DNA from 4 places in the Arthrobacter sp. TmtSoilC79 genome. Region 1 is predicted to be linked to each of the others. Evidence: riboswitches for the same ligand, from Rfam matches in the RefSeq annotation. Region 1 holds a riboswitch; each other region holds the start of a gene.
What was found. A riboswitch is a leader RNA that binds a small molecule or an ion and turns the genes downstream of it on or off. The one in region 1 is predicted to bind S-adenosylmethionine.

Region 1 (7,629 bases):
GGCCCTTGACTTTGTCGCTGGCGGAAATGGTGGTGGACAGCTCATAAAGCGGGATGGAGTGGGCGTCCTTGATCAGGATTTCCTGTGCTTCGTCCACCAGCTTCTGGCGTGCGTCCTTGTCCAGTGCCGCGGCCTGCTCACCCAGGACATCGTCCACGGGCAGCTTCTCGCGGAGGTTGCTTCCGCCACGGGCTGTGGTGGAGGCGAAGACGGTGCGCAGGACGTCCGGGTCGCTGCGGGTCAGGTTGCCGTAGGAGAAGTCGTAGGTCTTGTCAGCCTGGGCAGCCGTCACGTCCGCGATGGTGGTGAACTTCAGCTGCAGGTCCACGCCGATCACCTTGAGCTGCTGCTGCACGAGTTCCAGCACTTCCTTGGGCGACTGCCAGTAGGTGACCTTGAAGGACAGTTTCTCGCCGTTCTTCTCACGGATGCCGTCCGTTCCCACCTTCCAGCCGGCATCGTCCAGGAGCTTCTTGGCGCCATCGGGATCGTTCTTCAGCAGCTCGCTGTAGTCCTTGAAGTACGGCGTGGTGTGGGAGAGAACGCCCTTGGCCGGCTGGTCCGCTTCAGTCAGCAAGGTCTTGGTAATTTCCTCGCGGTTGATGGCCTTGGAGATGGCCTGACGGACGGCGGTTTCCTTGAGCTTGGGGTTGGTCTGGTTGGCGTACAGGTTGTAGACCACACCCGGGTTGGCCCGGGTTTCGTTCCAGAAGCCGTTGCCGTTGAACAGGCTGATGTCAGCAGCGGAGATCGCCGCCGTCGCATCGATCTGGCCGGACTGCAGGCTGCCCGTGCGGTTCCCTGCCTCAGGAATGATCTTGAAGGTGACAGTGTCCAGGTAGGCCTCGCCCTTGTTGCTGTTGGTGGCGGCGGGCCAGTTATAGCCCGCACGGCGTTCCAGGACAGCTTCCTTGTCCACGGTGTAGCTCTTCACGCTGAACGGGCCGGAGCCGGAAAACTTCCCGGCGCAACGGTCAGCTTCGGAAAGCGTGGCAGATGCCGGAGACAACAGGCCCAGTGTGAACGTGGACGTTGCCTGGAGGAACTGCGCATTCGGCTTGGAGAAATCCACCACCACGGTCTGCGGGTCCTTCACGGTGATGGCACTGACGTCGCTCAGGTAGGTGGAGCCCAGCGTCGCTTTGGCACCGAGTGCCTTGATGGCCTCGAAGTTGGTCTTCACCGAAGCAGCATCAATCGCGGTCCCGTCAGCGAAGGTGGCACCGCTGCGGAGGGTAAACGTGAAACTGGTGGCGTTCGTATTGGTTTCGAACTTCTCCGCGAGCCACGGAACGATCTCGCCCGTCTTCGGATCCTGAGACGTCAACGACGCCACGGTTTGCCGGGCAATCGCGATCGCATCGTTGTTGCCCACCTGCTGCGGGTCGATGCAGCCGCGGTCAACGGACACCGCGAAGTTCAGGTTGCCACCGGAGACCGGTGTGGCGTCGGCACTTTGCTGAGTGCCGGCGTCGGCCCCTCCAGCGCAAGCTGAGGCCAGGAGCGCAAAGGCTCCCAGTACGGAAACGACGGCGGCTGGTTTCCACAGCTGGCGCGCTGAGGTTGGGTTGGGGACGCTCATGCGACTTCTTCGCTTTCAGTGAGTTGGGTGCTGGTGAGTGATCCGCGGCGGGTCAGCGGGGCGCGGAGGCCAAGGTTCTCGCGGAGGTTGGTGCCTTCATATTCGGTACGGTAAACGCCGCGGTCCTGCAGGCGGGGAACCAGTTCGTTGACAATGTCATCCAGCCCGCCAGGGACAATCCATGGGGTGATGTTGAAGCCGTCAACTGCGCCGGTGTGGGCGTACTCGGCGAGTTTGTCTGCAATGTCGTCGTACGATCCCACCAGGCCGCGGCCGTTGAGCCGGGAACGGGCAGCGACGAACTGGCGGATCGACTGGCCGTTTTCCTTGGCGTCCGCGCGCCACTGGGCGGCCAGGTCCTTGGCGCTCTTCCCATGGAAGGCGTTGCCGCGGGTGGGGTTGGTGACGTCCACAATGGGGTCGATGTCCGGCAGTGGACCGTCGGGGTCGTATTCGGTGAGAGTGCGTCCCCAGAACTGTTCCAAGTAGGCGATGGCCGTTTCCGGACCCACCTGCAGCGAGCGGACCCACTGGTGCTTTTCCTCCGCTTCAGCGGCTGTGGCACCGAGGATGAACTCCTGGCCGGGGAAAATCTTCACGTCATCTGCCGGACGCCCGGCCTTGAGGGTGCGGGCCACGATGTCGTCGCGGAACTTCTTGGCATCTTCCAGTTCCGGGTGTGCCGAGAAGATCACGTCGGCGTTCCGCACGGCGAAATCACGGCCGTCCGGCGAATCCCCGGCCTGGAACAGAACAGGGTGCTGCTGGCTGGAGCGCGGCAATCTGCCGGTGATTTCGACGTCGAAACTCTCATCGTGGCGTTTGACCGTGGTGATGGCGTCCTCGCGGAGCCAGCGTGGATCATTCCGGGACCCGGCGATTGCGCCGTCAGCCCAGGAATCCCAAATAGCCTTGGCCGTCTGAACGAACGCTTCGGCCCGGACGTAGCGGTCCTCGTGCTTGAGGAACCCGCCGCGCCTGAAGTTGGCACCGGTCCATGCGTTGTCCGTGGTGACGATGTTCCATGCCGCACGGCCGCCGGACAGCAGGTCGAGGCTGGCCAAGCGGTGGGCAAGATCCGCGGGATCGTTGTACGTAGTGTTCTGCGTGGCAACCAACCCGATATTTGTGGTGATGGCTGCGAGCGCGGCGAGGGCGGTCTGCGCGTCGGGACGGCCCACGACATCCAGATCGTGGATCTTTCCGAGGTGTTCCCGGAGGCGGAGTCCTTCTCCGAGGAAGAACGCGGAGAAGAGTCCCCGTTCAGCTGTCTGGGCCACCCGGCGGAATGACTCGAAGTCGGTTTGCGAGCCGCTCTGCGCGTCCTTCCACACGGTGGTGTGGTTGACGCCTTGGAAGAAGACGCCAAACTGGATCTGGCCGTTGCCTGCGATGCGGTGATGGTTGGTCATGGTTCTGCTCTCTGAATCTGGCTCTGTGAGTGGGCTCTTGGCGGCGGGCGTTGGTCAGCCGGCCTCAGGCTGCGGCGAAGCGGTTGGCGGGGCGGGGAAGGCCGAAGGTTTCGCGGAGTGTGGCACCCGGAAGCGGCGGCACCACTAGCCCGCTGCGGTGCAGTTCGGGGAGCACCTTGTTAGCCAATTCGGGGAGGTCCACATCCAGTACCGCTGGCTTGAGGCGGACGCCGTCGGCTGCTGCGAACAGCGTGGTGAGCAGTTCCACCAAGCCTTCGGCGGTGCCCACGTAGCGGGCACCGCCCGTCCACTCTTCGTACGAGTCCAGTTCGGCAAGACGGTCCTCGGCGGTCTGCCCACGGGAATCGAGGATGACGTCCAACTCCACCAGGGTCCTCGGCGCACCAGCGGCGGCTGCAGCTTGGGCTGCTTGCGGGAGAGTGTCCGTGGTGTCTGCGGAGACCAGGGCAACGTCAGCCTCGACGGCGGGGATCAGCTCAGCGGGCGCGAACACCACTACCTGCCCTTGGAGTGGGCGCGGGATAATGGACGGTCCCTTCACGGAGAAGCGTTCACCTTCAAAGTCTGCGTAGTGCAGCTTGTTCCGGTCCAAGTATCGTCCGGTGGCAACGTCGCGGATTACGGCGTCGTCTTCCCAGGAGTCCCAGAGCCGGCGGCTGGCTTGGACCACATCTGCGGCTTCGCTGACTGCTTCGTCTTCTGGCAACTGCGTGCGCCCCACGGAGCGAGCTTCCTTGTCCAGGTTGTCCGCGGCGACCAGCCAACCCGCCCGCCCCAAGGAGGAATAGTCCAAGCTGGCCAGCTGCGTAGCTACATGGAACGGCTCGGTAAAGAGCGTTCCGGCTTCCGGGACCAGGCCGATAGAGCGGGTGATGGGCGCCGCGAAGGCCGCTCGCTGGATCGCATCAATCCGGCCCGCAATCCCGGTGCTTCCAGGATCCACCACCCGGGTGTCCTTGAACGTGGCCAGATGGAAACCGGCGATGTCCGCTGCCTGGACGGTTTCACGGATCCGCTGGCCCCCCAATAGCGCCTGCGGATCATGGTGGGCCTTGCGCCACGACGCGGGGTGGGCTCCGTCGCCGTCGAGCTCCAATGCGATAACGCGGGAGCGGAATTCGGGTACAGGTGTGGAAGGCATGATTCTCTCTTTCAGAGGCCGCACAGCGGCTGGGACGACATTCACTTGCCGCAGATGCGGCCTGGTCTGTTTCCGGAGCACCCCGCCACGTAATGCCTGAGGGTTGCCGCAGCACGAGCCGGTCCTTGGCGTGCTGACTCTTGACCTGGACTTGAATCTAGGAGGCTGTCCAAGGAATGTACAAACCGCTGGACTTGCGGCGTCAAGGCGGGAAATACCACGTCAAGGGACTGCCCGAATCGTCATTTTCGGGCTGGCGAAGGCTCGGTTGTGACGGACCGTTTCGCCGGATTTCGCTGGATTTAGTCCGGTTGAGCGCGGTGACGGATCGGCTTTGGCCTTCGCAGGGGCGTCCGTAGTGTCGTGCCATGCCGAAGCCTTCAGTTACTCCCCTGTCCGTCCTTGACCTGAGCCCGGTATCGGCCGGGCAGACCTCCGGCGATGCCTTGCGGAGCACCCTTGCCCTTGCCGCCGCTGCCGAGGCTTCCGGCTACTCCCGGTACTGGCTGGCCGAGCACCACCTCAACACAGGCGTTGCGGGGTCAGCCCCGCACATCCTGGCCGGGTTGGTTGCCTCAGCCACCAAGACCATCAGGGTGGGGACCGCGGCCACCTTGTTGGGGAACTACAGGCCGCTCCAGATTGCCGAAAGCATTGGAACGCTCGCCGCCGTTTTCCCGGACCGCGTGGACCTTGGCTTTGGTCGCTCCGGTCCGCCCAAGTCGCCCAGCGAGCCCGCGCCCGGAGTCGTGCCCGCTGACTCTTCGGAACCCACCGATCGGGTGGTTGACGGACTGCTGATCCCCGCGCCGCGCCCCATCTTCGGTGCGGTCCTGCCCAGGAAGTTCCGGCTGCAGGGCGAGCTGCTGGGTCGCTTCCCCGGTGATACGGACAACTTCGAGAACGACATCCAGGACATCATCGGATTTTTCACCGGCGAGTACAGGACCAAACATGGTGAGGAAGTCACGGCTACACCCGCCCTCGGCCAGGCGCCGCAGTTCTGGGTCCACGGCTCAACAGCCGGACCCAGTGCCCGCTTGGCCGGCAAGCTGGGCCTCCCCTTCGGGGCGAACTATCACGTGGCACCGGCGGGCGTCCTGGGCTCCATTGCCGAATACCGGGCCCACTTCGAACCCTCGGCGGCATTGCGGGAACCGCGTGTGATTGTCTCCGCGGACGTGCTGGTAGCCCCGGACGAACGCCAGGCCCAACGCCTGGCCCGCGGCTACGCGCACTGGGTCCACGGGATCCGCAGCGGCCAGGGCGCCATCCCGTACCCGTCACCGGAAGACGCGCTGGAGCTTTCCTTGGACGCCGAAGCCGGGGAGCTCATCAAGGATCGTCTGGAAACCCGGTTCGTCGGTGATCCACACCAGGTCAGCGAACGTCTCCGCACGTTGCAACGCGTCACCGGTGCCCAGGAGCTTCTCATCACCACCATTGCCCATGACCCCGCCGATCGGCAGAACTCCTACCAGCTGCTGGCCGAGGCCTGGGGTCTCTAGCGTTTCCGATTTTCCAATCACCACCTATATAAGGGAGCACCATGTCCACCGAAACCGCCGTCCAGGAAACCGAAGTCCAAGACACCCAGCTGATCACCGCCGATGCTGCAGCCAAGCTCATCGAAGAAGGCGCCCTGCTGATCGATGTCCGCAGCGAGGGCGGCCGCGCCAGCACCGGCGCAGTCCCCGGCGCTGTGGTGGTGAACCGCGAGCACGTGGAGGAGGACTTCAGCCTTGAATCCGCCCACCGGCTGCCTCAGGTTACCGGGACGGACCAGGAGATCGTGGTGTTCTGCGGCTCTGTCAACGGTTCACGACCCGTCGCGCAAAAGCTCAAGGTCCTCGGCTACGCCAACGCTGTCCACGTGGACGGCGGCTTCCCGGCCCTCCGCGACGCCGGCGTCCCCACCACCGGGCCCACCGCACCGCCCGGCGAAGCGGCACCGCCGGCCGCCACTGCTCAGGCGTCCACCGATTCGGTGGCTTCCGAGCGCTGAGTACCTGCCGCCGTCGGGCCTTCCGGCGTCAGCACCGCCGCCGTCGTCGCGGCTTCCCGTCCGGAAGTCACGACGGCGGCATTTGTCTTTGTGCGGTCCCGCGCCTCGCGCAGCCAGTCGAGTCCGCCGGCGAGCAAGGCGACGCCCAGCAAAATGCAGCACATCACGATGCCTTGATGGAAGGCGTCCTTGGAGGCTTCCCCTGTGGCCGCGCCGTGCGCCTGAAGGAACATGCCCGCCGCCGCGGCCGAGCACAGCGCCGCGGCGAACCTTTGGCTGAGTTGGTAGAAACCTGCGGCCACTCCGGCGGCGCCCACGGGTGCATGGGCCAGGGTGAGTGTCTGGTTCGGTGCGACCACCAGGCCGGTTGCCACACCTTGGAGAAGCCCGACGGCGGCCACCGCAAGAGCCGCTGTCCCGCCGTCGAGCCCCTGCACAAAAAAGTCCTTGGCGACCAGGCAGGCCAGGCTCCCCAGAAGCGCGTAAACGATCCCGGCACGCCCGTAGCGGGCCACGAAACGCCAGCTGAAACTGGACGCCAGCAGCATGCCGGCGGCTTGCGGCGCAAGGATGGCTGCGGCTGACAACGGAGCCAGCCCGGTCCCGGCCAGGAAATAGAACGCCGTTACAGCTGCCATTCCCGCGCCCACGCCAAATTGGCAGAGTGCCACCACGGTGCCCAGTGCGTAACCCTTGGATTTCGCCAGGTGGGCACTGAGCAACGGGGTTCGGCCACGCCGGTGGTACAGGATCTCCCAGCCGGCGAAGGCGAGGAGTGCCCCGGCACCGACAGCCAGCGAGGTCACAGCAATGGTGCCCGCGCCGTAGATCGTGGGAATGAGTGATGCCACCACTACTCCGCCTAGCAGCAGCGCGCCGAGGACGTCGATGGACGGTTTGGCTTTTCCGGGGTGTTTGCCTTCTGACCGCGGGAGGAGCCGGAAGGCAAGCGGCACCAGGATCAGCACCAAGGGAACGTTCGCCAGGAACAGGATCCGCCACCCGATCCCGGGGTCGCCCAGTGAGAGGACCAGTCCCCCGATCAGTGGTCCGCACACTGCAGCGGAACCACCGGCGGCGGCGTAGGCGCCCAAGGCCTTCGCGCGGTCGTGTCCCTTATAAATGTCCTGCAGGAGTCCGAGCACCTGCGGATTCAGGGTGCCCGCGCCGAGTCCTTGGAGGAGCCTGGCGATGATGACCAGCGAGGGGTCGGTGGCCAGTCCACCCACCAGGCTGGATGCGCCGAAGACCGCAATGCCCGCGATGAAAAGCGTGCGCCGCCCGACGATGTCGCCCAGCCTGCCTGCGGGAACCAATGCGACGCCGAACGCCAGCGAGTAGCTCGCCAGGATCCACTGCACGGACCCGGAATCGGCATGCAGGGAGGCGGACATCGCGGGAACGGCCAGGACGAACATTGACTGGTCCAGCAGCGTGATGAATCCGGCGCCCAGGCAAAGCCAGAGGG
Region 2 (7,629 bases), 2.0 Mb from region 1:
AATGGGGACCTCTGCCCAGCCATGACGGGTGGAAAGCGTTAGCCGGAAGTGAGCGGCCGCCGTCGAGTCTTTATCTCACAATCCGGGTACGGTGTGACGTTTGCCGCTCAAACGGCGTTTTATGCTCCACTTCTAGCTCACCTGTGATATTTCTTGGATATGACGCAACCTACCGCTGAACACGTAGGCCTTCTGCTCCGTAACGCCCGCGGCGAAAAAGGGTGGACGCAGGGGCAGTTGGCTACCGAGCTTGGAACCAGCCAGAGCGCAATCGCCCGGATGGAGCAAGGCAAACAGAATCTCAGCCTTCGGATGATCGAGCGGCTCGAGGCCATCTTCGGCCGATCAATCGTCAAAGTGGGCAAGCCCCAGATGACCCACCTCCGGGTTGAGGGCGGCAGGACCCTTTCCGGAGAAGTGGATGTCAACAGCAGCAAGAATGCAGGCGTGGCCCTTCTGTGCGCCAGCCTGATCAACCGCGGCACCACCACGTTGCGCCGGTTGGCCCGGATCGAGGAAGTCAACAGGATTGTTGAAGTCCTGACGTCCATCGGCGTCGAATGCACGTGGCTCAACGGAAGCGACCTCCGCATCCGCAGGCCCGACGTCCTGGACCTGGGTTCCATGGATGTGGACGCTGCCCGCCGTACCCGCAGCGTCATCATGCTGCTTGGTCCGCTCTTGGACGAGACCAGCGAATACCTGCTCCCCTACGCCGGTGGCTGCGACCTCGGAACCCGCACAGTGGAGCCGCACATGCAGGCGCTGCGCCAGTTCGGGCTCGACGTCGAAGCGAAGTCCGGGTTCTATTCCGTGACTGCGCCGCCCGCTGATGGACACGACCGTTCCTTCGTCCTCACCGAACGTGGCGACACCGTGACCGAGAACGCCATCATGGCCGCCGCACACCGCGAGGGCACCACGGTCATCCGGAACGCGAGCCCCAACTATATGGTCCAGGACCTCTGCTTCTACTTGCAGGGACTCGGCGTGGAGATCCAGGGCGTGGGAACCACCACGCTGAAGATCACCGGCCGTTCGGCCATCGATGTGGAGATCGAGTACTTCCCCTCCGAAGATCCCATCGAGGCAATGAGCCTGATCACCGCCGGGATTGTCACCAACTCCGAGGTCACCATCCGCCGTGTCCCCATCGAGTTCATGGAAATCGAGCTCGCCACCTTGGAGCAGATGGGCCAGAACCTCGAAATCTCCGGGGAGTACATGGCACGCAACGGCCGGACCCGCCTGGTGGACGTTACTACCAAGCCATCCGAGCTCCGCGCTCCCCAGGACAAGATCCACCCCATGCCGTTCCCCGGCCTGAACATCGACAACCTGCCGTTCTTCGCAGTCATCGCAGGCAACGCCGAAGGCCAGACCATGATCCACGACTGGGTCTACGAAAACCGTGCCATCTACCTGACGGAGCTCAATAAGCTGGGCGCCCAGGTGCAGTTGCTTGACCCGCACCGGATCTACGTCAATGGCCCCACCAAGTGGCGTGCCGCGGAGATCGGCTGCCCGCCGGCCCTGCGTCCTGCCGCGTGCTTGCTCCTGGCAATGCTTGCTGCCCGTGGCACGTCCGAGCTCCGCAACATCTACGTGATCGAGCGCGGCTACGAGGATCTGGCAGAGCGGTTGAACACCATCGGCGCCAAGATCGAGTACTTCCAGGACTAGGCTCCACGCCACTGTCCTCCGCAGGCTGCCTGACGCAGAATGGAGCATGCGGACGTTCGGGGTTGAGGAAGAGGTGCTCATCGTCCATCCTGTGACGGGCGAACCCTTGGCCTTGGCCGATGCGCTGCTGGCCACCCACGACCAGCCTGCCACTGCGACCGGGCTCAGTCCCGAGCTCAAGCTCGAGCAGATCGAGACCCAAACCCGGCCCTGCCACAGCTACGCCGAACTCCGGCACCAGATCCGCCGTGGCAGGGTCATGGCCAATGAGGCGGCCCGCCGGCACGGCGCACAGGTTGCTGCGATCGCTACTTCTCCACTGGATTCGAACACCCACACCACCCCGGATCCCCGGTATGCCGCCATGCTGGACCGCTTTGGTATTACCGCCACTGAGCAATTGACGTGCGGATTCCACGTCCACACCTCCGTGGAGTCGCCGGAGGAGGGCGTGGTGGTACTGGACCACATCCGCGACAAACTCGCGGTGCTCACGGCGCTCTCCGCCAACTCGCCCTACTGGCGGGGACTCCCCACGGGGTTCGACAGCTATCGCACGCAGGCCTGGAACCGTTGGCCCACCTCTGGACCCTCCGCTCTTTTCGGCTCCCTTACCGCGTATCGACGCCTTGTGAAGCGGCTGCTGGATACGGGCGTGATCCTGGATGAAGGCATGATCTACTTCGATGCCCGCATCTCCCGCAACCATCCCACCGTGGAGGTCCGGGTAGCCGACGTCTGCCTCCGCGCTGAGGACGCGGCCTTGATTGCGGTGCTGGTGCGGGCTTTGGTGGAGACGGCTTCCCTGGAAATGCTCGACGGCGTTGAGCCCACCCCGGTGCCCACGGCACTCCTGCGGATGGCAAGTTGGCAGGCCAGCAATGCCGGGCTGCGCGGAGATCTTCTGGATTTCGGTGATTTCCGGCCACGTCCGGCAGCGGAAGTGGTGTGGGCGTTGGTGGATTATGTGAGCCCGGTCCTGGATGACCAGGGCGAATTGGAACTGGTCAAGGCCGGCATCCAGGAGTTGCTGGATCGGGGCAATGGCGCCCACGAGCAGCGGGAAGCGGCGGTGCGCTTTACCAACAGGAGGCACGGCGGTCAGAGCCAGGCGGGTAGTCCGCCTACCGCGGAAGCCTTGGCCGCCGTCGTCGGGCATGCAGCGAAGGTGACGGTCCGCGGAACCTCTGCCGACGCGCACAAGGAGCCCGCGCCGACGCTGGCCAGGGTCAGGCGGCCCTAGGTCCGCAGGTTTCCCCGGTCTTCCGTGGACTTCGCCACCGTGCCGGCAGCGTTGACTGCTCCGGCACGGTGGGAAGGAAGGATGCTTCCCCGGCTGCAGGATCAGACCTGCTTGAGGGCCTTCTCCAGGTCCAGGATGAGGTCGTCCACGTCTTCCAGGCCCACAGACAAACGGACCACGCCGTCGCTGAGGCCGATCGCGGCCCGGCCCTCCGGACCCATGGCCCGGTGGGTGGTGGTGGCCGGGTGGGTGATGAGTGACTTGGAGTCACCGAGGTTGTTGGAAATGTCCACCACGCGCAGCCCATCGAGCAAGGCGAACGCAGCCTCCTTGGCTGAGCGTCCGGCCGAAGGCGACAACTCGAACGTCAGCACCGTACCGCCGGCCTTCATCTGTTTCGCGGCAAGCTCGTACTGCGGGTGGGACTTCAGCAGCGGGTATTTGACCCAGCTGATGGCGGGTTGCTGCTCAAGCCACTCTGCGATCTTCAAAGCCGATGCCGAGCTGTGGTTTACCCGCAGGCCGATGGTCTCCAAACCCTTGGTCAGCACCCAGGCATTGAACGCGGACAGCGACGGGCCGGTGTGCCGCATGAGCTGCTTGACCGGGCCGTCGATGAACTCCTTGGTCCCCAGGATCGCGCCGCCCAGAACACGGCCCTGGCCGTCGATGTGCTTGGTGCCTGAGTACACAATCACGTCCGCGCCCAGCTCACCGCAGCGCTGCAGCAGGGGAGTGGCGAAGACGTTGTCGACGACGACGGTCGCCCCGGCGGCATGCGCCAGTTCGCTGACGGCCGCGATGTCCACGATTTCCTGCATGGGGTTGGACGGTGACTCGAAGAAGACGGCGGTGGTCGGCTCCGAGAGGGCTTCACGCCATTGGTCCAGATCCGGGCCATCCACGAATACCGTCTCCACGCCCCAGCGGGGCAGGATCTCATTGAGGATCACAAAGCAGGAACCGAACAAGGAACGGGCGGCCACCACGCGGTCGCCGGCAGCCAGCAAGGCACCCAAGGCGGTGAACACCGCGGACATGCCGGACGCCGTCGCAAAGCATGCCTCGGTTCCTTCGAGCAGCCGCAGCCGCTCCTGGAAGGTGGCCACGGACGGGTTGCCGTAGCGGGAGTAGACGAAGCGTTCGTCCTCGCCGGTGAAGGCACGTTCGGCCGCAGCGGCTGACTCATAGACAAAGCCGGAGTTCAGGAAAACCGGCTCGGAGGTTTCCTGGAAATTGGTACGGTCAAGACCACCGCGAACGGCCTGGGTGTCAGGGCTCCAGCCGGCGGCGTCGGGATTGAATGTCACTTACTCGGTCCCCAGGTTCGTCGGCAGGCCGCGGTTTTTCCAGCCGTTTACGGTGCGCTCGCCGTAGCGGTCCGGTTCGCCTTCAAAGCCTTCAAGGACGTTGTAGGCCGTGAAGCCGGCTCGCGTCGCGGCGATCGCGGCGGAGATGGAGCGCTGGCCGGAGCGGCAGATGAAGACGAGCTCCACGGCTTCGTCCTCGGGTGCCTGCTGCTGCAGGTCCTCGATGAAGCGGGAGTTGGGGATGCCGCCGGCGAGGTTCCACTGGATGAAGAGGGGATCGTTCTCCGTGGCTTTGGTGTCCGGGATGCCGATGTGGGCCCATTCGCCCTCGGTGCGGACATCCACCAGGATGGCGCCTTGTTCAAGCTTGGCCCACGCGTCCTGTGGGGTCAGGTCACCTGCGTAGCTCATGCGTGGCCCTCGAATGCTTCTTCGTCGTCGTAGTTCTCAAGCTGGTCCACTGCGTTGGCTACGGCCGCGTCAGCGTTGGCGATCGCAGCGGGAAGGACAATGGCTTGGGCAACAATGACGGTGGTGCCGTTGAACGTTGCTGCCGGGCTGCCATGGAGCACATAGCCCTCGGCGAGTGCGCTATGGATACGCTCACAAAATTCACGGTTGTCCGGGCCTGTAATCAGGCGGTAGGAGAGTTTTTCTTCAGTGGGTTCAGGCATTGCTGGTGCTCCTCAGTCACGCTTGCAGTTCGAATTTGTCGATACGCCGAGTAGTCACCTGAGGCACCCCGCCGGAGAGAGGGTTGCCGACCAGCAAGTCAGGGCTTTGCGCTGGTACTCATTACTCAAGAAAAACGTAACATCGACCGGCCTTGGGCCGCACTTGCGTGCTGTTCTCCGGCCGTCATGTTGCGTAATCGGGGGCTGCCCGGGACCTCACCAAATGTGACGTCCCGGGAGCATAATTGACCCAGTACGACCCCCTGTAACTTCGCATGAAATCAGGTCGCGGTGAACGGACAGAGCAGTTCTACACTCAAGCCCATGCTGCACTTTGGATGGTTTGTAGGCCACGGATTCGGTGTCCAGGGGTGGGGGACGCCGGGCTACGGCCTGGGCTACGACTGGAAGAAACCCGCCCTGTACCAGGACGCAGTCCGGGCGTTCGAACAATCCGGTTTGGACCTCTTCATCATTGAGGATTCCCTCACCGTGCCGGACACGTACGGCGGATCGGCGGAGGTCTCCCTGGCTCATGCCTCCTTCGCGCCCAAGCATGATCCCCTGGCGCTGGTCCCGTATCTTCTGTCCGCCACCGAGCACCTGGGGATCGTCCCGACGGTCAGCGCGTCCTTTTATCCGCCCTTCACAGCCGCCCGGCTCCTGGCCACGCTGCAACACTTCTCGGAAGGGCAGCTGGGCTGGAACGTGGTGACGTCCGGCAGCGACCTCGCCGCGCAGAACTACGGGCTGGACCAGCAGATCGAACACGACCTCCGGTATGAAAAGGCGGAGGAATTCGTCGACGTCGTCAGGCGGCTCTGGCGGAGTTGGGAACCTGGCGCTGTGGTTGAGGATGTGGAAGCCGGCATGTTCGCGGACCACAGCAAAGTGCATCCGATCAACCACCACGGCGACTTCTTCAAGGTACGCGGTCCCCTGAACACGGCGCCTTTGCCTGAAGAACCCGTGTTGGTGCAGGCCGGCGCGTCACCGCGGGGGAAGGCGTTCGCAGGTGGCCATGCCGACGTCGCCATTGCCTTGGCCCGCGGCGTTGACGGTATGAAGGCCTACCGGGACTCCATCCGTGCCGAGGCCGCCAAGGCAGGCAGGAACCCCGACGACGTCAAGGTACTTTTCGTCCTGAAGCCCACCGTGGTTGGCTCAACTGCCGAAGCTGAGGACTTGCGGGCCCAGCGCCGTGAACTCACCCAGCGGGACATCGACAGCCAGCTCAACTCCATTTCGTATCTTTCGGTGATCGACTTCAAACAATTCGACCTCGATGCTCCACTGCCGGAACTGAGTACCAACAGCAACCAGGGGACCTTGGAACACTTCGCCAAGGCGGCGCCTCCCGGTTCCACTTTGCGTGAGATCCTGCAGGCCCGGAGCGGCGGGGCAGGGGATTCGATCATCGGCACCGTGGGCCAGATTGCCGACTACCTTGAGTCCACCGGCTCCGAGGTGGGCGGCGACGGGTTCCTCTTTTCCGGTTTCGTGGATCCGGTGACGGTCCATGGGGTACTGGATAAACTCACTCCCGAACTGCGGCGCCGTGGCCTGTTGAGGAAGAGTTACGGCAATGGTGGGTTCCGGCAGAACCTCCTGGACTTTTGATGGCCTCTGCTGGGCCCCGCGCCCTTCATTTGGGAACGACGCCGATTTCCGCGCGGAGTGTTGCCCTAACGGCTGAGTCCTCGTTCCACGTGAAACTCAACCAAGATGCGTTGACTCTGATGACCCGCTCACGGGATGTTCTGGAGCATGCGGCGGCCTCCGGACAGCGGGTCTACGGGCTCAACACTTTGCTTGGATCCGGCAGGGATACCGCTGTGGAGGAGAAGTCGCTGCTGGCGTATCAAATCCAAGTCGTCAGGTATCACAACAGCGGCGTGGGCTCCTACTTGGACCGTTCCGCTGCCCGCGCTGTGATCCTGGCCCGGCTCATCGGGTTCAGCCGGGGAGGTTCCGGCGTGCGCCCGGAAACAGCCGCTTTCTATGGGGAGATGCTGAACCGTGGAGTCCTTCCCGCCATCCCGCGCGAAGGCTCTGTGGGTTCCTCGGACCTCACCCAGCTGGCCGCCGTCGCAGCCGTTGCCATTGGTGAGGGCCAAGCCTTCGACGCCGACGGCACTTTGATCCCCGGAGCCAAAGCGCTCGCCGACGCCGGCCTGCAGCCACTGGTCCTAGCGCCCGGCGAAGCGCTCGCCTTGGTCAGCGCCAACGCCTACTCCGTGGGCGTCGGAACCCTCGCCCTGGTGCGGTTGCAATACTTGGCCCGCCTGGCCGACGTCGCGCTTTCCCTCTCGCTGGAGACCACCGCCAGGTACGACGGCGGCGGGAACCTCAGTCCGTTTTCGCCGGCCATCCAAGCGGCCAAGGCGGTAAACGGCCAGGGTGACTCGGCGTCTGCAGTGCGCCACCTGCTCAGTGGTGGCTGGATGGAAGATGTGCGTCCCGAGGTGTCGGTGCAGGATGCGTTGTCCTTCCGGGCCGCACCGCAGACGCACGGGGCTTTTCGATCCCTCGTGGCGCAGCTGGATGCTGCGTTGGAGGTAGAGCTGAATGGTCGCGGCGACAATCCGTTGGTTGATGTCGAGTCCGGGCTCATGGTGTCCGGCGGGAACTTCCAGCCGATGCAACTGGCCCTTGCGTTCGAAGGCCTGCGGGTCGCGGTGGCACACGTGGGGATCTCCAGCGAGCGGCGCATCGCCAA
Region 3 (7,629 bases), 830 kb from region 1:
GATCGAGCAGGACCTCTCCAACGCCGGGCCCTTCCTGGCCGCGGCACTGGCAACGCAGGGCACTGTCCGCATCCCCAATTGGCCGGCCGGAACCACCCAGGTCGGCGATATGTGGCGGTCCATCCTCGCTGCCATGGGAGCCACCGTCACGCTGGAAAACGGGACTCTCACGGTGACGGGCGGCCCGGTGGTCAAGGGCTCGGAATTCGACGAAACCAGTGAACTCGCGCCCACGGTGGCGGCCTTGTGCGCACTGGCCGATGGCCCCTCGCGGCTGACCGGAATTGCCCATCTCCGTGGCCACGAAACAGACCGGCTCGCAGCACTGGTCAACGAAATCAACGCCTTGGGCGGCGACGCAGAAGAGACCGCCGATGGCCTCATCATCCGACCAGCCACACTGCACGCCGGGGTCGTCCACAGCTACGCTGACCACCGCATGGCCACGGCAGGAGCCATCTTGGGCCTCGCCGTCGAGGGCGTCCAGGTCGAAGACATCGCCACGACGTCCAAGACCATGCCGGAGTTTCCTGAAATGTGGGCCCGAATGGTGGGAACCATCTCCGGCACCACGGTGGAGAACAACTGACCATGGGCCGTGATGCACGCTCCTGGGATGAGTCCGACGTCCGGATCCGACCCAACAAAAAAGGGTCCAGGCCAAGGACCAAGGACCGGCCCAGCTACGATGACGCGGTTATTGGCCGGATCATCACCGTTGACCGTGGGCGCTACAGGGCGATTGTGGACGAGGATTCCGCGAACGCCCGCGTCGTTATCGCTGCCCGTGCCCGCGAATTGCGGCGGAACCCGGTAGTACCTGGGGACTTCGTGGCCTTGGTGGGCGACGTCTCCGGATCGCCGGACACCCTGGCGAGGCTGGTCCGCGTGGAAGAACGGCGGACCCTCCTGCGCCGCAGTGCCGACGATACCGACCCGATCGAACGGGTGGTGGTGGCCAATGCCGATCAGTTGGTCATTGTGGTGGCGGCCGCCAACCCCGAACCGCGCACCGGGTTCATCGATCGCGCCCTGGTGGCAGCCTACGACGCCGGCATTGAGCCGTTGCTCCTTATCACCAAGGCGGATGTCAAGGATCCAGCGGAACTGCTCGCCAACTACCTCAGCCTGGACTTCCCGGTGATCATCAGCCGCACCGCCGACTCCGAAGCAGGCGGCATCGACGCCCGATCCGACGACGGCCTCTCGGCCCGGCTGGACAGGGATGCCGTAGCGCAGCTGCGCTCCCACCTCGGCGGAAAAGTCACCGTGATGCTCGGCCATTCAGGCGTCGGCAAGTCCACCATGGTCAATGCCCTGACGGGGGCAGAGCGGGCCACCGGCGGCGTCAATGCCGTCACAGGCCGTGGCCGGCATACTTCCTCCTCCGCCTTGGCCCTGAAACTATCCGACGCCCCGGCCGGCAGCTGGATCATCGACACTCCCGGCATCAGGTCCTTCGGCCTTGCCCACGTGGATCCGGACCGGATTCTGCATTCCTTCCCGGATCTCGAGCCTGGAACCGAGGCTTGCGAACGGGGCTGCAAGCACGATGCCACCGCCATCAACTGTGGACTGGATTCATGGGTGAACGAGGGCCATGCCGGACCGTCGGGTGTGGCGCGGTTGGCTTCGCTGCGCCGGCTGCTGGGTGCGGACCCACGGTTGGAAGCAAAAGAGACCAAGGAACTGGGCACCGTCAACTGATCGTTTGGGGCTTCACCTCCCCCCGCAGCGAATGTTTCAGGATAGTTTGGTGGCATGACCCATCCCGTTTCCACCTACAACGATGACCTGCGCCTTGCCCACGTCCTCGCTGATTCCGTCGATGCCCAAACCATGGATCGCTTCAAGGCTTTGGACCTCAAGATCGAAACCAAGCCCGACCTCACCCCTGTCACTGACGCTGACAAAGCGGCCGAGGAAGCCATCCGGGGTCAACTCTCGCGTTCGCGTCCCCGCGATGCAGTCCTGGGTGAGGAATTTGGCAGCACCGGACATGGCTCGCGCCGTTGGATCATTGATCCCATCGATGGCACCAAGAACTTTGTCCGGGGTGTACCGGTGTGGGCTACGTTGATCGCGTTGGTTGATGAGGGAGAACCGGTTGTGGGTGTTGTCAGCGCCCCCGCCTTGGGCAAGCGCTGGTGGGCCGCCAAGGACATGGGTGCCTACATGGGCCGGTCCCTGGCTGCGGCCACGCGGTTGAAGGTCTCCAACGTCACCCAGCTCTCCGATGCCTCGTTGTCGTACTCGAGCCTGTCCGGTTGGAAGGAACGCGGCAACCTGGACGAGTTCCTTGGACTGACGGAGGACGTCTGGCGAACCCGCGCCTACGGTGACTTTTGGTCCTACTGCCTCGTCGCCGAGGGTGCCGTGGACATCGCCTGCGAGCCCGAACTGAACCTCTACGACATGGCGGCCCTCGTCCCGATCGTGACTGAGGCCGGTGGCCGCTTTACCTCCCTTGAAGGCGAGGACGGCCCTTTCGGCGGCAACGCACTGGCGACCAATTCAATCCTGCACTCAGAGGTACTCAAGCGTCTCAACCCAGGTTTGGACGATCTCCTCTAGTTCCAGTCCGCTGGCAACGTTTAGGTCCTTTCAGCGAATATTCGACGGCAGATGCCCCCTTTGGTGGGCGTCTGCCGTTTTTTCTTCGTCAAAGTTCCGTTTTACAAGCCTGCCGTAACAAAGTGCTTAACATTGCGCGGCGACTTTGGAGGGCCGCTGGAGGTGCCCTAACCTTTTTTACAGGTCACGAGTGCCAGCGCTAAACCCCGGTTTGCTGGCCGGCAACCCTCCATTCGCGGTGGGGTGCCCCGGGTGACGACCCGGCCGGTCCGGAACGGATGCGGCAAGCGCGGATCCCCTATGGGGGTCCCTCTTGAATGAGGTCCCATGAGTACCGTCACGTTCGATGCCAACGCCATTCCTTCCTTTGTCGAAGAAGCCCCGTCACCGGCAGCTGCTGCAATCCGCCCGCTCGCCGCGGTCACAGGCGCCGAGCTGCAGGCCCCGCTGATCCAAGGCGGCCACGTTCGTTACGCCAACCTGGACTATGGAGCATCGGCTCCGGCGCTGACCATCGTCTCTGCATATCTCAACGAGGTCCTGCCCTACTACGCCAGCGTGCACCGCGGCGCTGGTTATGCTTCACAGATCAGTACCTCGGTCTATGAAAACTCGCGGAACATCGTGCGCGACTTCGTGGGTGGGCGCCCGGACGATTCCGTCATTTTTACGCGGAACACCACCGATTCCCTGAACCTTTTGGCCGGCTGCCTTCCGCAGACCGATGGCCGGTTCTCCGGCGAAGTCCTCTACCTGGACATCGAGCACCACGCCAACCTGCTCCCCTGGCAAGGCGTACCGCACCGCAGCGTGGTAGCGGCCTCCACATTGACTGCCACGCTGGACAAGCTTCGTGCCGAGTTGGCGCAGGGCGGGGTCAGCCTGCTTGCTGTCACCGGTGCCTCGAACGTCACCGGTGAGATCCTCCCGATAGCCGAACTCGCTTCTCTGGCACATGAGTACGGCGCCAGGATCGTGGTGGATGCAGCCCAGCTGGCGCCCCACCGCAGGATCAACATCACCGAAGCCGACGTCGACTACATCGTTTTCTCGGGCCACAAGTTGTACGCGCCCTTCGGTGCCGGTGTAGTGGTGGGCCGTCCGGACTGGCTCGACGCCGGCACCCCGCACCTGGCCGGTGGAGGCGCCGTCCGTGAAGCCCGACTGGACTCCGTCAGTTGGGCCACCGGACCCGCCCGTCACGAGGGCGGCTCCCCCAACGTGCTCGGCGCCGCAACCCTTGCACGGGCGACGCAGGTCCTCGCCGGACTGGACCAGGAGGCCTGGCACTCCCACGAGGCCGCCATCCGCTCCTACCTGGTGGACGGTCTTGAGGCCATTGACGGAGTGACGGTCCACCGGATCTTCTCCGACTCCGTGGACACCATTGGCGTCGTCAACTTCTCCGTGGAAGGATTCGACGCCGGTTTGGTCGCCGCCTACCTGGCCGCCGAGCACGGCGTTGGCCTCCGGGACGGCCGCTTCTGCGCCCACCCGTTACTCAAGCGCCTGGGCCTTCCCTCGGGATCCCTGCGTGCAAGCTTTGGCGTTGGCTCCCGCCTGGAGGACGCCACAAGGCTGCTGGCGGGCATCGAGAACCTCAAGGACAACGGACTTGGCTGGGACTACGTGGTGGACGAAGGCCGCTGGGTACCTGCCAATGACCACCGCACCTACCCCGAGTGGGCTCCCAATACTCCCGGCACAGCTGGTGCCGCTCCCTGCACCGTGGACTAGAGCGCCACCGCCGACTAAGACATCACCGTGGGGCAAGCCGCTCCATCGGGACCGGTGGGCTTCCCGGACGTGAGGCATCAGGTCGTGTCCGCTGCGGTAAATTCGTAGGGTACCTTTTTGGCGAGCCTGTGAAGGAGTCTTTGGTGGCGATACGTTCTACGGCTGCCTCGAACGGGCGGCCCGCCATTCCCGCACCGGCCGGACCACGTGGACCCAAGCTTCATGCCCACCGCCGCCATGAATTCGGCCAAAGCTTCCAGGATGGCGGAGAGCACTACGATCGCGTACGGCCCGGGTATCCCCTGGACTCCGTCGAGTGGCTGGTTCCCGAAGGAGCCGGGACAGCCGCAGACATCGGAGCGGGGACGGGCAAGTTCACGGCACTGCTCGTGGAGCGCGGACTGGACGTTGCCGCCGTCGATCCTTCCACCGACATGCTGGACCAGCTGCGGAAGTCCCACCCCAACGTCGTCGCGTTGGAGGGAACTGCCGAGTCAACCGGACTGGCGGACTCAGCATTCGACGTCGTCAGTGTCGCCCAGGCCTGGCACTGGTGCGAACCGCTCGCAGCGAGTACGGAAATTGCCCGAATCCTGAGGCCGCATGGCACCTTGGGCCTGATCTGGAACCAGTTGGATACCGAGGTCCCCTGGGTACATCGGCTCTCGCGCATCATGCATGCAGGGGATGTCCACAAGCCTGGCTTCCGGCCAGTCGTCGGCCCGGAGTTCACCGGCCTGGAAAGTCACTTCACCCGGTGGGAAGACGCCTTGACGCCGAACGACATCATGGAGTTGACCAAATCCCGGAGCTATTACCTCCGGGCCAACGATGCCACGAGGGCCAAAGTGATGGGGAACCTGGAATGGTACCTCTACGAGCACCTCGGATACGTGGCCGAAGAGACCATCAAGGTGCCGTACGTGACCCAGACGTGGCGTGCATCCAGGAACTCCGGACCCCTTCCACGGTAGGCTTGGGATGTGAAGACCAGTACGCCCTCCTCCTCGATCGAGGACTACGTCAAGGTCATCTACTCCTATACGGAGTGGCAAGACAAGCCGATTACATCCTCCCAGCTTGCCCAGCGCCTTGGTGTGGCCAATTCTTCCGTGTCCGAAATGGTCCGGAAGCTCAAGGACCAGGGCCTGGTGGACCACCAACCGTACAGTGCCATCCGCCTGACCCCTGCCGGCATGCGGCTTGCACTGGCCATGGTGCGCCGCCACCGCCTCATCGAGACCTACCTGGTGGAAGAACTCGGGTATAGCTGGGACGAGGTCCATGACGAAGCCGAGATGCTGGAGCATGCGGTTTCGGATACCTTCATTGAGCGCATGTCCGCCAAACTGGGCCATCCCGTCCGGGATCCGCACGGAGATCCCATCCCGTCGGCAGACGGTTCGGTTGATCTTCCGCACGCTTACCGCATGATCGAGCTCGACCAAGGCCATTCGGGCCGTATCACCCGGATCAGCGATGAGAACCCTGAACTCCTCAGGTACCTCGCTGCCGAAGACATTGCACTGGACGCCCCGGTCGAAGTGATGGGACGCAAACCATTCGGGGGTGCCTTGGTGGTGCGGATCGGTTCCGGGGTCAAGGGCCGTGAATTCGATCTCGCCGACGAAGTGGCCTCGGCGCTGTGGGTCCAAAGCGCCGGGGTTCACGAAGGCTGCGTCCTCCAGGGCCGCTGACCTGGACAGGGATTGGCATTGGCGTGGCCTGACCCGGGCACTCCGGAAGGTCAGTCGCGCTGCCCGGCCGCTTCGTCGTCGTCGGGTGCTGCCACCGGTTCCCCCTCATCAGCGGGCGCGGTGACCCTGGCAGGGTTTCGAATTCCGACGGCGGACGCCACCGCCCCGGTCAGGAACAGTGCCGCTGTGACCAACAGCGCGTTGTACAAGCCCTCCCGGCTGAAGACCGGTCCTACTATCAGCCCGGCAAAGGCGATGGTGATCAACCCGGCGATGCGGGCTACCGCGTTATTTACTGCCGAACCGATTCCCGCTTCCGCCGGCGGGACTGCACCAAGGATCGCGGCCGTCAGCGGCGCCACCAGGGTGGCCAGGCCAAGTCCGAAAACGATCTGCCCGGGCAGTACCTGGGTCCAATAGTTCAAGGGCTCCTGGATGGACAGGGACATCAGGAAACCCACACCACACAGCAAAGGTCCTGCTGTCATGAACCAACGGGGACCGTACTTGCCGGCCAGTCCCCCAAAATAGGATGCCCCGATCATCAGGATGACCGTGCCCGGGAGCAACGCCATCCCCGCAACCGTAGCGGCCATTCCTCCTACCTGCTGAAGGTAGATGCCCAGCACAAAGAACCCCAGCGAAATTCCGCCGTAGATGGCAAGCGTTGCAAGGTTGCCCCAGCCAAAATTGCGGATCGCGAACAACCTCAGCGGCAGCATCGGCTCATCTGTCCTGGCTTCATGGAACAGGAACAAGGCCATGGCCACGATGCCTACAGCCAGGGGCACCCACACCTGGGCACTGCCCCAACCCATCCGGCCTTGCTCGATAAACGCAAACACCGGACCACCAAGGCCCACCATGGCCAGGAAGGCCCCGAGGTAGTCGATGCGTTTGCTCTTGTCCCTCGCTGCATCGGATGCGCGGAGGCCGGCCAGCATGGGCCAGATCGCAATGGCGGGGATGACATTGATGAAGAAGATGACGCGCCAGGAAAGAAGGTCCACTGCCATTCCGCCAATCAAGGGGCCGACTATGGCTGCCGCGCTGGTCCATCCGGACCACTGGCCGATTGCTTTGGATTGGGCAGGCCCGGAGAAGGATGTGATGATCATGGCCAACGAGCTTGGAACCAACAGTGCGCCGGCAATTCCCTGGAGTGCCCTTGAAACCACAAGGACTTCGCCCGTCCAGGCCAGGCCGCACAAAACCGAGGTCGCAGCAAAGCCTGCAAGCCCCCATTCCAGTATTCGTGCCCTGCCGAAATGATCGGACAAGGATCCCGCCACCAGGATCAGGGCGCCCAGTGTCAGGAGGTAAGCATCCACCACCCATTGCTGGATGACCAGGCCGCCGCCCAGTTCCCGCCCGATGGCAGGCAGTGCGAGATTCACCACAAATCCGTCAAGGATGGCGATGAAGGACGCCACAATAGCTACCGCCAGCACGCGCTTTTGGAGCGGCGTACTGGGTAGCAAGGGCGCTGCGTCAGTCATGAGCACAGCCTACGCCCGGTAAGTCCCGTATCGTTGAATGGTGATTAGCAGACGTGATGCCGCATTGGCCCTTGATATTTCGATGGAAATGGCCCAACGCCACGGTATTCCGTCCCGGCTCT
Region 4 (7,629 bases), 1.0 Mb from region 1:
GGCATTCCCACCTGGTTTTACGGACACGAGCCACCAAACCTGTTCGCCACGCACATTGCCAAATACTTTGCCAACGCCGTCCGGGAAGCCATCCTGCTGGAGCTGTGCACCGGAGGGACTGTCTTCCTTCCCGGTGCCGCCGGAACGGTGCAGGAGATTTTCCAGGACGCCTGCGAGAACTACTACGGAGCGCCCCAAACCATCAGTCCCATGGTGTTGGTGGGCCGCGAACACTGGGAGCGGACACTGCCCGCATGGCCCATGCTGCAGAGCCTTGCCGCGGGAAAACCCATGGCGGAGAAGATCTTCCTGGTGGACACCGTGGAGGATGCGCTCGCAGTGGTGGCCGGCGCGGCATGAGGTGCGCCTAGAAGTCCTTGCTGCACGGACCTGAGCCGAGTTGGGCCAGGCCGGTCCTGTCGCCGGCAGCGTATTGCCGCACCCAGGACGCCTGGTCAAACATCAGTTGGCGGGGATCGTCCACGTGGTCAAGGCCCACCAGATGTCCCAGCTCATGCATGATCACCGCTACACCGATCTCCTTCCCCTCGGAGGTGTCCACGATGCCGGCGAACTGCGGCGCGTCAAGGGAAACAGTGCCAGTGACATAGGCCTTGTACCCGTTGCTCAATCCAATCGAGGAGCTCCCACCCAGGCCCACGGTTTGGCCGGTCAGGCGGGGTACTTGCTCCGGAGTGCTCCAGGCGATCAGGACAGGGGCCCACCGGTCACCATACCTGGCCGGCTGGTACCCCTGCCTGTTGGTGGAGGGGACCTCTGAAGAGGGGCCGTCATAGATGAATTTCAAACCCGTGGCCACGCTGGCCTGCCGGATGGCCTCTTCCACCAACAGCTGCCACGAGGGATCGGCCAGGTCCGAGTTCACCACGTAATGGATGGGCCTGCAGGGGGAATACGCCAGGGGAGTGCCGTCCTCTTTCACGGCGAGGAACTTGTAGGAAGTGCTGGTCCGGTTCACGGGCGCCGGGGTTCCCAGCGGTGCGTCTGCCTCTTCCAAGCCTGGCACAGGGTCCTGGCGTTGCCCGAACGGAACCAGCCCGGGCCGGGGCGCCTGGCTCTGCGTCGCGGAGGAGCCGTACAGGAACCGCTGGAGGTCGCCGCTGAAATAGGCCCCCGCACATACCAGGCCCAGGATGCCCAGGAAGAACAGGATGGCCGCGATGCTGCTGTGCTTGATGGGAGGTGTCGGCGTGGGCTCCGGCGCGTAGTGATGGAGGCTGTCCAGGGGATCATTTGGGGGATCATTTGAGGGATCATGGGGGCGGCGGGGATCGGGGTCCTGCCACTGGGGCGGCCCGTAAGGTTCCATGGAACCCCCTGACGTCGAGGCTGCGACGGGAGGTGGGGCGCCGCCGTCGGCCGTAATCGCCAGCATAGGTCCGGACGGGCCGGGAGTCCATGGCCAGGGAACGGGCTCTCAGATGTCCTTGCGGCAGGGGGCTGAGGCCAGGAGGTGCAGGCCGGTCAGGTCGCCCGCGGCAAGACCGTCAGGGGCGCCGATCTCGGGATACATCAATTGGACCGGGTCATCAACGTGGTCCAAACCCATGACGTGCCCCAATTCGTGCTGCATGACCGCCAGAACGTAGTCTGCTCCTTCAGGGCTGGCGAGGAGTTCGGAGACCTGGGGTGTGTCTAGCTCCAGGCTGCCCGTGATGTAGCTTTTGGGTCCTTTGTTGAGCGAATACATGGTGCTGCCGCCGGTACCAATGACTTTGTCCGCCAACGCCGGTGCCGCTTCAGGGGTGGTCCACGAAATCAGCAGAGGAGCCCAACGATCGCCGTATTTGGCCGGTTGATAAGGCTCCCGGCGGTCCACCGGCAACTCGTCGGTGGTGCCGTCGTTGACGAACCGGATCCCGGAAGCGGCGGAGACGTTGGCGATCGCCGTCTCCAGCAGGGCGTCGGAACCCTCCGGCGCGGAGGCGTTGTTCACCACGTAGTGCAGCGGCCGGCAGGGCGAGTACCCCACCGGAGTGCCGTCGTCGTTGGTGGCCAGGAACTTATATGAACTATTGGTGGTGGCGGGCGGCGCCGGCGGGGCCAGCGGGGCGTCCGCCTCCTCCAGCCCGGGAGGCGGGGCGTCTTCCGCTCGTGCGGGCGCTGCCTGTTTTTGCGCGCCCGGCGCTGCTCCAGGGACGCTCAAACCCGGGAAAAGGGCCGTGATCCGTGGGTCGCCATGCAAGTAGCCGCTGACCAGCACTGCCACTACAGCGGCAACTGCGGCCATGAGCACACCCCGCAGAATGCGCCACACTGTACCGGCACGCCGGTGTCTGGGCGCACGCGTTTCCCGCTCTGAGTCCACGGTTCTCCATTCCTCACGCCCTGGTCACGCGGGGCAGCGCGGAGGACGAACCAACATTACGGGCTGCGGGGGGAGCCGTCCAAACTAGACGATGGTGGCGCCGAACACCAGGCCCAGCCCGTAGGTGGCCGCAGCTGCTCCCAACCCGATCGCCAGCTGGCGCAGACCGCGGCTCAGGGGCGAGGTTCCGGACAGCAAGCCCACGACGGCGCCGGTCGCCAGAAGCGCGACGCCCACCAAAGCGCCGGCCACTACCAAGGCGGCGAAGCCGGTCATCCCAAAAATGAAAGGCAGGATGGGAACGATGGCGCCGGAGGCGAAGAAGCAGAAACTGGACATTGCCGCGCCCCACGCCGAGCCAACGGATTCGTGCTCATCGGTGGCGGGCTTCTCCGGCTGCAAGGAAAGGCTGGGATCGCAATCGCAGCTGAACAAGCCCATGCGCTCCGCGGCCCTGTGCTCTGCGGCCTCACGCGTCATTCCGCGGGCGAGGTAGACCAGGACCAACTCGTTGTGCTCGATGTCCAGGGACGGTGCGGCCGTGAGGGTGGCTTGCGTTGGCAACGTAGCGTTGAGCAGTTCGCGCTGGGAGCGGACCGAGACGTATTCCCCGGCGCCCATGGACAACGCGCCAGCCAATAGGCCTGCCACGCCGCTCATCAGCACCACGGGACTGGGCACACCTGTGGCGGCCATGCCCATGACCAGCGAAAGGTTGCTCACCAAACCGTCGTTGGCGCCGAAGACCGCGGCCCGGAAAGTTCCGGAGAGCCTGTTCCGTCCACGCGTTGCCAGGCCACGGACAACTTCCTCGTGGATCTGCTCGTCAGCCACCATGGCAGGGGTTGCCGCGGGTTCTGTGCCGTACGGCGAACGGCCCTCTGCGCGCTGGGCCAGGGCGAGTACGAACACTGATCCGAAGTTGCGGGCCAGGAAGCCCAGGAACTGGCTCCGGGCAGATGCTGCCTTGGGCATCCCGGCGTGCTCTCCCAGGAGCTTGAGCCAGTGGGCCTCGTGGCGGCCTTCGGCCTCGGCCAGAGCCAGCAGGATTTGGCGCTCTTCTCCATCGCGTCGCTGGGCGAGTTCGCGGTAGACGGCGGCTTCGGCCCGCTCGTCGGCCAGGTACTGCCGCCAGCGGCGGATGTCCGAGGACGTGGGATGCTGCGAGGCGTTGCCGGGGTCTGCTGTTTCGGGGGCGGGGTCCGGAGCGGGGCTCGACGAACCGTGGGATTCCTGGTGCTTTTGCACTTTTTCTCCTGTGCTGGGTGGGGTAGTTGCGGCCCCATTGCACGCCCCACTGTACCGCGTATTTGCGCGGATTTTTGGCCGGTATTCCTCAATCGGAATGTTCGGCGCACCGTAATTTTGGGCCCTTGACCCTCGCCTGCGCCGGTGCTCAGATGGAAGGACAGGGGCGGGGCCCACCCCGCACACGGTCACCAGGGCTTTGAGCGGCCCGCGAGACGGAGGTTGCACCATGGACACCACCGAATCACACGCCAACCACCCGGAACGGACCACCATTGAGTCCGACCCGGCCTACGATTACGCCGAAGACCAGCCAGTGGACGAGCCCTGGGTAGAGGAAGTAGACGCCCCGGAGGACGACGATCGCGTGGTTCCCCTGGACGAGTCTGAAGAATTCCGTGAGGAAGACGAGGAGATCTAGGACGGGTCCTGGTCGGTGAGGGTGTAGTGCTGCTGCACACCCGCCCGTTGGCCGACGGCGGCAACAGTCACCGTGAGGGTCCTGGACGACCCGCACCAGCGGGTGGGCCTGACGGCCCGGGCCAACGCCCCAGCGATCAGGTGCGGTTGGGGATGGCGGAACTTTGCCGTTCCAGCTTTTGCCACGATCGTCACCGTGCCGAGGAAGAGATCGACGGCGGGAATCACCGCGACCGTCGAGGCAACGGGGGCCGTGGGCTTGGAAATTGCCGGGTCTGATGAGTCGGCCGGGGTGGTAGTGCCTTGGTACGGCAAGGGACTTCTCCTTGGGGAGTGCTCTTGCCCGCTCGGTTGTCTCTGGTCCGGGACGGGCCGCTTCCTCATCCGAACCACCCGTGAACATGGGGTTGGTGTGTGGCCAGTCGGAGCTTGGCACCACATCTCTTGAAGCTGGGACAACCTTACCGCACACCACCCACCCCTCCCTCCCTCCCTCCTTCCCGTTGTGAGGCCTGCTCTGCGGGCTTTGGCGAGGTTTTAGGGAGCAAAGCGGGCCACGCAACGCCCTCTTCCTTCCCGTTGTGAGGCCTGCTCTGCGGGCTTTGGCGAGGTTTTAGGGAGCAAAGCGGGCCACGCAACGCCCTCTTCCCCGGGGAAAAAACAACGGCGGCGCTTCCCCGAAAAGGGGAGGCGCCGCCGTCGAACTTTGTTGTTGGGGTATTGCGTGGGGTCCTACTTGTGGCTGCTGACCGGGTGGGCCTCAGGGGGAAGTTCCTCAGAGACGGCCCCGGCAACGCGCTTGTCCCAGGCCTCACGGACTGCAGGGTCGGTGGGCGGGGTGAGCAGCGAAATCACCACGTAGGCGATGAAGGAGGCGGCGAGACCGTAGTAGATCGGCTCGTTGGCGTAGACGCCGTCCGCACTCGGAATGATACCGACGGCGAAGAGGATCAGCAGGGCAAGCGTCAGCACCGAGCCAACTGCCATGGACCACGCGGCGGCGATGCCCGTACCGCGCTTCCACACCAGGCCGCCGAGGATTGCCACGAGGAGGCCGCCGACCAGGATGTCGTAAGCGATGGTGAGGGCAACCACCACGTCCTGTGCGGCCATGGAGATCAGTACGGCCACAACACCGAGTCCAAGGACCCAGTAGCGGTTGGCCTTGACATCGTGCTCGGGGTTCTCGCTGTCATCGGTGTTGATGGTCTTGCCGAACCAGCTGGCCACGAACGGAACTACGTCGGCGCGGGCAACCGTTGCCGCTGCAATCAACGCTCCGGAAGCGGTGGACATCATGGCGGCAACAGCTGCTGCCATCACCAGGCCGCCGATACCGACGGGCAGGATGTGCGTTGCAACCTCTGCGTAGACAACGTCCTTGCCGAGGTTTGCGACATCGATATCCGGGAGGGCTACACGGGCAGCCAGGCCGATCAGTGCACCCGCGATGCCGTAAAGGATGCAGTAAACACCGGCGGTGGCGCCGCCCCAGCGTGCAACGGTGGGGGTCTTGGCAGTGAACACACGCTGCCAGATGTCCTGGCCGATCAGCAGGCCCAGGGTGTAGACCACAAAGTACGTGATGATGGTCTGGGTGCCGATGCCGTCGATCTGGAAGAAGCTGTCCTCAAGCCGTGAACGGATGCCATCCATGCCACCGGCTGCGTTCATGACGAACGGGAGCATGAGGAAGAAGATGCCTACGGTCTTGATGATGAACTGCACCTGGTCGGCCAGGGTAATGGACCACATGCCGCCGATGGTGGAGTAGACCAGGACGATCGCGCCGCCGACTGCGATCGCCAGCCAGCGTTCCCAATCGAAGAGGACCACGAAGATGGTGGCGTAGGCGCCGGTGGAGGTTGCGCAGAGCATGAGTGTGTAGGCCAGCATGACGATGCCGGAGGTCTGTGTTGCCCTGCTGCCGTAGCGCAGGCTCAGCATCTGGGAGACCGTGTAGATCTTCAGGCGCTGGATGGTGCCGGCGAACAGCAGGCTGAGCAGCAGGACACCCGAGCCGATGGCTACGACCAGCCACATGCCGGAGATGCCGAACTTGTAGCCGAGGCCTACGCCGCCCACGGTGGATGCGCCACCGAGGACCACTGCGGCCATGGTTCCTGTGTAAAGGAAGGGGCCCAGGCGGCGGCCGGCCACCAGGAAGTCGCTGTTGTTCTTGGTGCGGGACTTGCCCCACCAGCCGAATGCCAGCATGGCGAGCAGGTACACCACCACGATTGCGATGTTAATAGCCGAAGATTCCATGAACGGTCCTTGGAGCTGATGCACGGAGGTTGGGGTTTTCGACGATACTCCTGCGAAGCGTCGAAGTCTCTGTGCTGACGATTGGAGATTGGGGAGGTGTTGTGTGCCTCACAGACAACACTTGTTGCCTATGAGGATATGTTGTGATCGGAGTAACAGTCAAGATGCTTTGGTCATGGTTACGCGGATTCTGGCCCTGTTGGTCCGTCTCCCGGCTACTATTGCTCCAATGACAGGGCCACATGACAGGCCTGAAAGGTTCGTGAATGAAGGCTCTCCCCGTTGAACCGAGCAATGTACCCGTTGCCATCGGTTCCAGAATCCGCGCAGCCCGGCAGGCGCAGCGACTCACCATCGAGCAAGTGGCAGACGCTACCGGGCTGACCAAGGGCTTCCTCAGCCGCGTGGAGCGCGACCTGACCTCTCCGTCGGTCGCTTCCCTGGTCACCCTGTGCCAGGTGCTTTCGGTCTCGGTTGGCGACTTGTTCGCCGCCCCGGAAACGCACCTGACCAAGCGCGACGACGGCCCCCGCATCTCCCTGGGTGGCCAAGGCATCGTGGAGCGGTTGCTGACGGCACGTTCGGAGCGCCGCCTCCAGATTCTGCAGGCCACCATCGAACCTCGGGGCCGTGGGGAAAACGAGCTCTACGCCGTGGATTGCGATGTGGATGTCCTGCATGTGGTCAAAGGCCGCATCAAGCTGATTCTGACCAACGAGGAGTACGACCTCGAAGAAGGGGACACGCTCTCCTTCCCTGGCCGTGAACCCCACACGTGGATCAACCCCACGGACGAGACCGTCGAGGTGCTCTGGGTCCTGGTGCCGGCGGCGAGCCGCTAGTTCCTTCGAGCCACGGCGCTCCTTCCCGGTTACCCCGAATTTTTGGAGCTGTGGTTCTCCTTGGCCTTGCCACTGCGGGGGGAGGCTCGATTCAGCTGCTGACGAACCGGGGAGGAACGTCGCGAAGCCTTTCCAGGACTGCCCTGATTTCCGCAATAACCCGGTCCGGTTCGTACCAGATTGCCTCCGGCGGATAGCGAAGGACAGAGAATCCCTTGAGTGTGGACGCGTTGTTCCGGAACAGGTCCCGGCGCAGGGAAGCCCGGTCCGCATGGAAAGCGAAGCCGTCCACCTCCACAATGAGCATTCCTTCGATCAGGAAGTCCACGCGGCCGATGCCTGGGAGTTGCACCTGGGCATCATAGCCAATCCCGTGGGCTTTGAACAGGTACTGGGCGTCAACTTCCACGATGGATTCGGCCCGCAGATCGAGTTCTTGAAGGATCACGAGAGCCGGCCGCGACTTGTCTGCAGAGAGTTCCTCCCGCAGCAGGGCCAAGGGAACTCCGTGAAGCCGAACAG

Region 2: it holds a riboswitch for S-adenosylmethionine, as region 1 does, so the genes downstream of both, AC6JA3_RS02740 (DUF1737 domain-containing protein) here and AC6JA3_RS11815 (LLM class flavin-dependent oxidoreductase) in region 1, are expected to answer to the same signal.
Region 3: it holds a riboswitch for S-adenosylmethionine, as region 1 does, so the genes downstream of both, AC6JA3_RS08025 (aminotransferase class V-fold PLP-dependent enzyme) here and AC6JA3_RS11815 (LLM class flavin-dependent oxidoreductase) in region 1, are expected to answer to the same signal.
Region 4: it holds a riboswitch for S-adenosylmethionine, as region 1 does, so the genes downstream of both, AC6JA3_RS16275 (hypothetical protein) here and AC6JA3_RS11815 (LLM class flavin-dependent oxidoreductase) in region 1, are expected to answer to the same signal.

Annotation. Positions count from the first base shown of each region.
Region 1 is NZ_AP046051.1:2,559,985-2,567,613, forward strand. Features, by position in the region: gene AC6JA3_RS11805 (ABC transporter substrate-binding protein) at 1-1,582, opposite strand, end outside; gene AC6JA3_RS11810 (NtaA/DmoA family FMN-dependent monooxygenase) at 1,579-2,994, opposite strand; gene AC6JA3_RS11815 (LLM class flavin-dependent oxidoreductase) at 3,059-4,156, opposite strand; SAM riboswitch class IV at 4,193-4,302, opposite strand; gene AC6JA3_RS11820 (LLM class flavin-dependent oxidoreductase) at 4,525-5,664, shown strand; gene AC6JA3_RS11825 (rhodanese-like domain-containing protein) at 5,706-6,161, shown strand; gene AC6JA3_RS11830 (MFS transporter) at 6,125-7,629, opposite strand, start outside.
Region 2 is NZ_AP046051.1:564,067-571,695, forward strand. Features, by position in the region: gene AC6JA3_RS02720 (UDP-N-acetylglucosamine 1-carboxyvinyltransferase) at 160-1,683, shown strand; gene AC6JA3_RS02725 (glutamate--cysteine ligase 2) at 1,730-2,926, shown strand; gene AC6JA3_RS02730 (O-succinylhomoserine sulfhydrylase) at 3,028-4,236, opposite strand; gene AC6JA3_RS02735 (rhodanese-like domain-containing protein) at 4,237-4,647, opposite strand; gene AC6JA3_RS02740 (DUF1737 domain-containing protein) at 4,644-4,910, opposite strand; SAM riboswitch class IV at 4,924-5,036, opposite strand; gene AC6JA3_RS02745 (NtaA/DmoA family FMN-dependent monooxygenase) at 5,202-6,530, shown strand; gene AC6JA3_RS02750 (aromatic amino acid ammonia-lyase) at 6,530-7,629, shown strand, end outside.
Region 3 is NZ_AP046051.1:1,727,760-1,735,388, reverse strand. Features, by position in the region: gene aroA (3-phosphoshikimate 1-carboxyvinyltransferase) at 1-589, shown strand, start outside; gene rsgA (ribosome small subunit-dependent GTPase A) at 592-1,707, shown strand; gene hisN (histidinol-phosphatase) at 1,762-2,574, shown strand; SAM riboswitch class IV at 2,757-2,870, shown strand; gene AC6JA3_RS08025 (aminotransferase class V-fold PLP-dependent enzyme) at 2,902-4,311, shown strand; gene AC6JA3_RS08020 (class I SAM-dependent methyltransferase) at 4,461-5,285, shown strand; gene AC6JA3_RS08015 (metal-dependent transcriptional regulator) at 5,295-6,008, shown strand; gene AC6JA3_RS08010 (MFS transporter) at 6,059-7,507, opposite strand; gene AC6JA3_RS08005 (hypothetical protein) at 7,545-7,629, shown strand, end outside.
Region 4 is NZ_AP046051.1:3,572,037-3,579,665, reverse strand. Features, by position in the region: gene AC6JA3_RS16300 (LOG family protein) at 1-360, shown strand, start outside; gene AC6JA3_RS16295 (matrixin family metalloprotease) at 368-1,330, opposite strand; gene AC6JA3_RS16290 (matrixin family metalloprotease) at 1,439-2,329, opposite strand; gene AC6JA3_RS16285 (VIT1/CCC1 transporter family protein) at 2,414-3,577, opposite strand; gene AC6JA3_RS16280 (hypothetical protein) at 3,807-3,998, shown strand; gene AC6JA3_RS16275 (hypothetical protein) at 3,995-4,312, opposite strand; SAM riboswitch class IV at 4,328-4,447, opposite strand; gene AC6JA3_RS16270 (sodium:solute symporter family protein) at 4,730-6,265, opposite strand; gene AC6JA3_RS16265 (helix-turn-helix domain-containing protein) at 6,532-7,107, shown strand; gene AC6JA3_RS16260 (endonuclease domain-containing protein) at 7,199-7,629, opposite strand, start outside.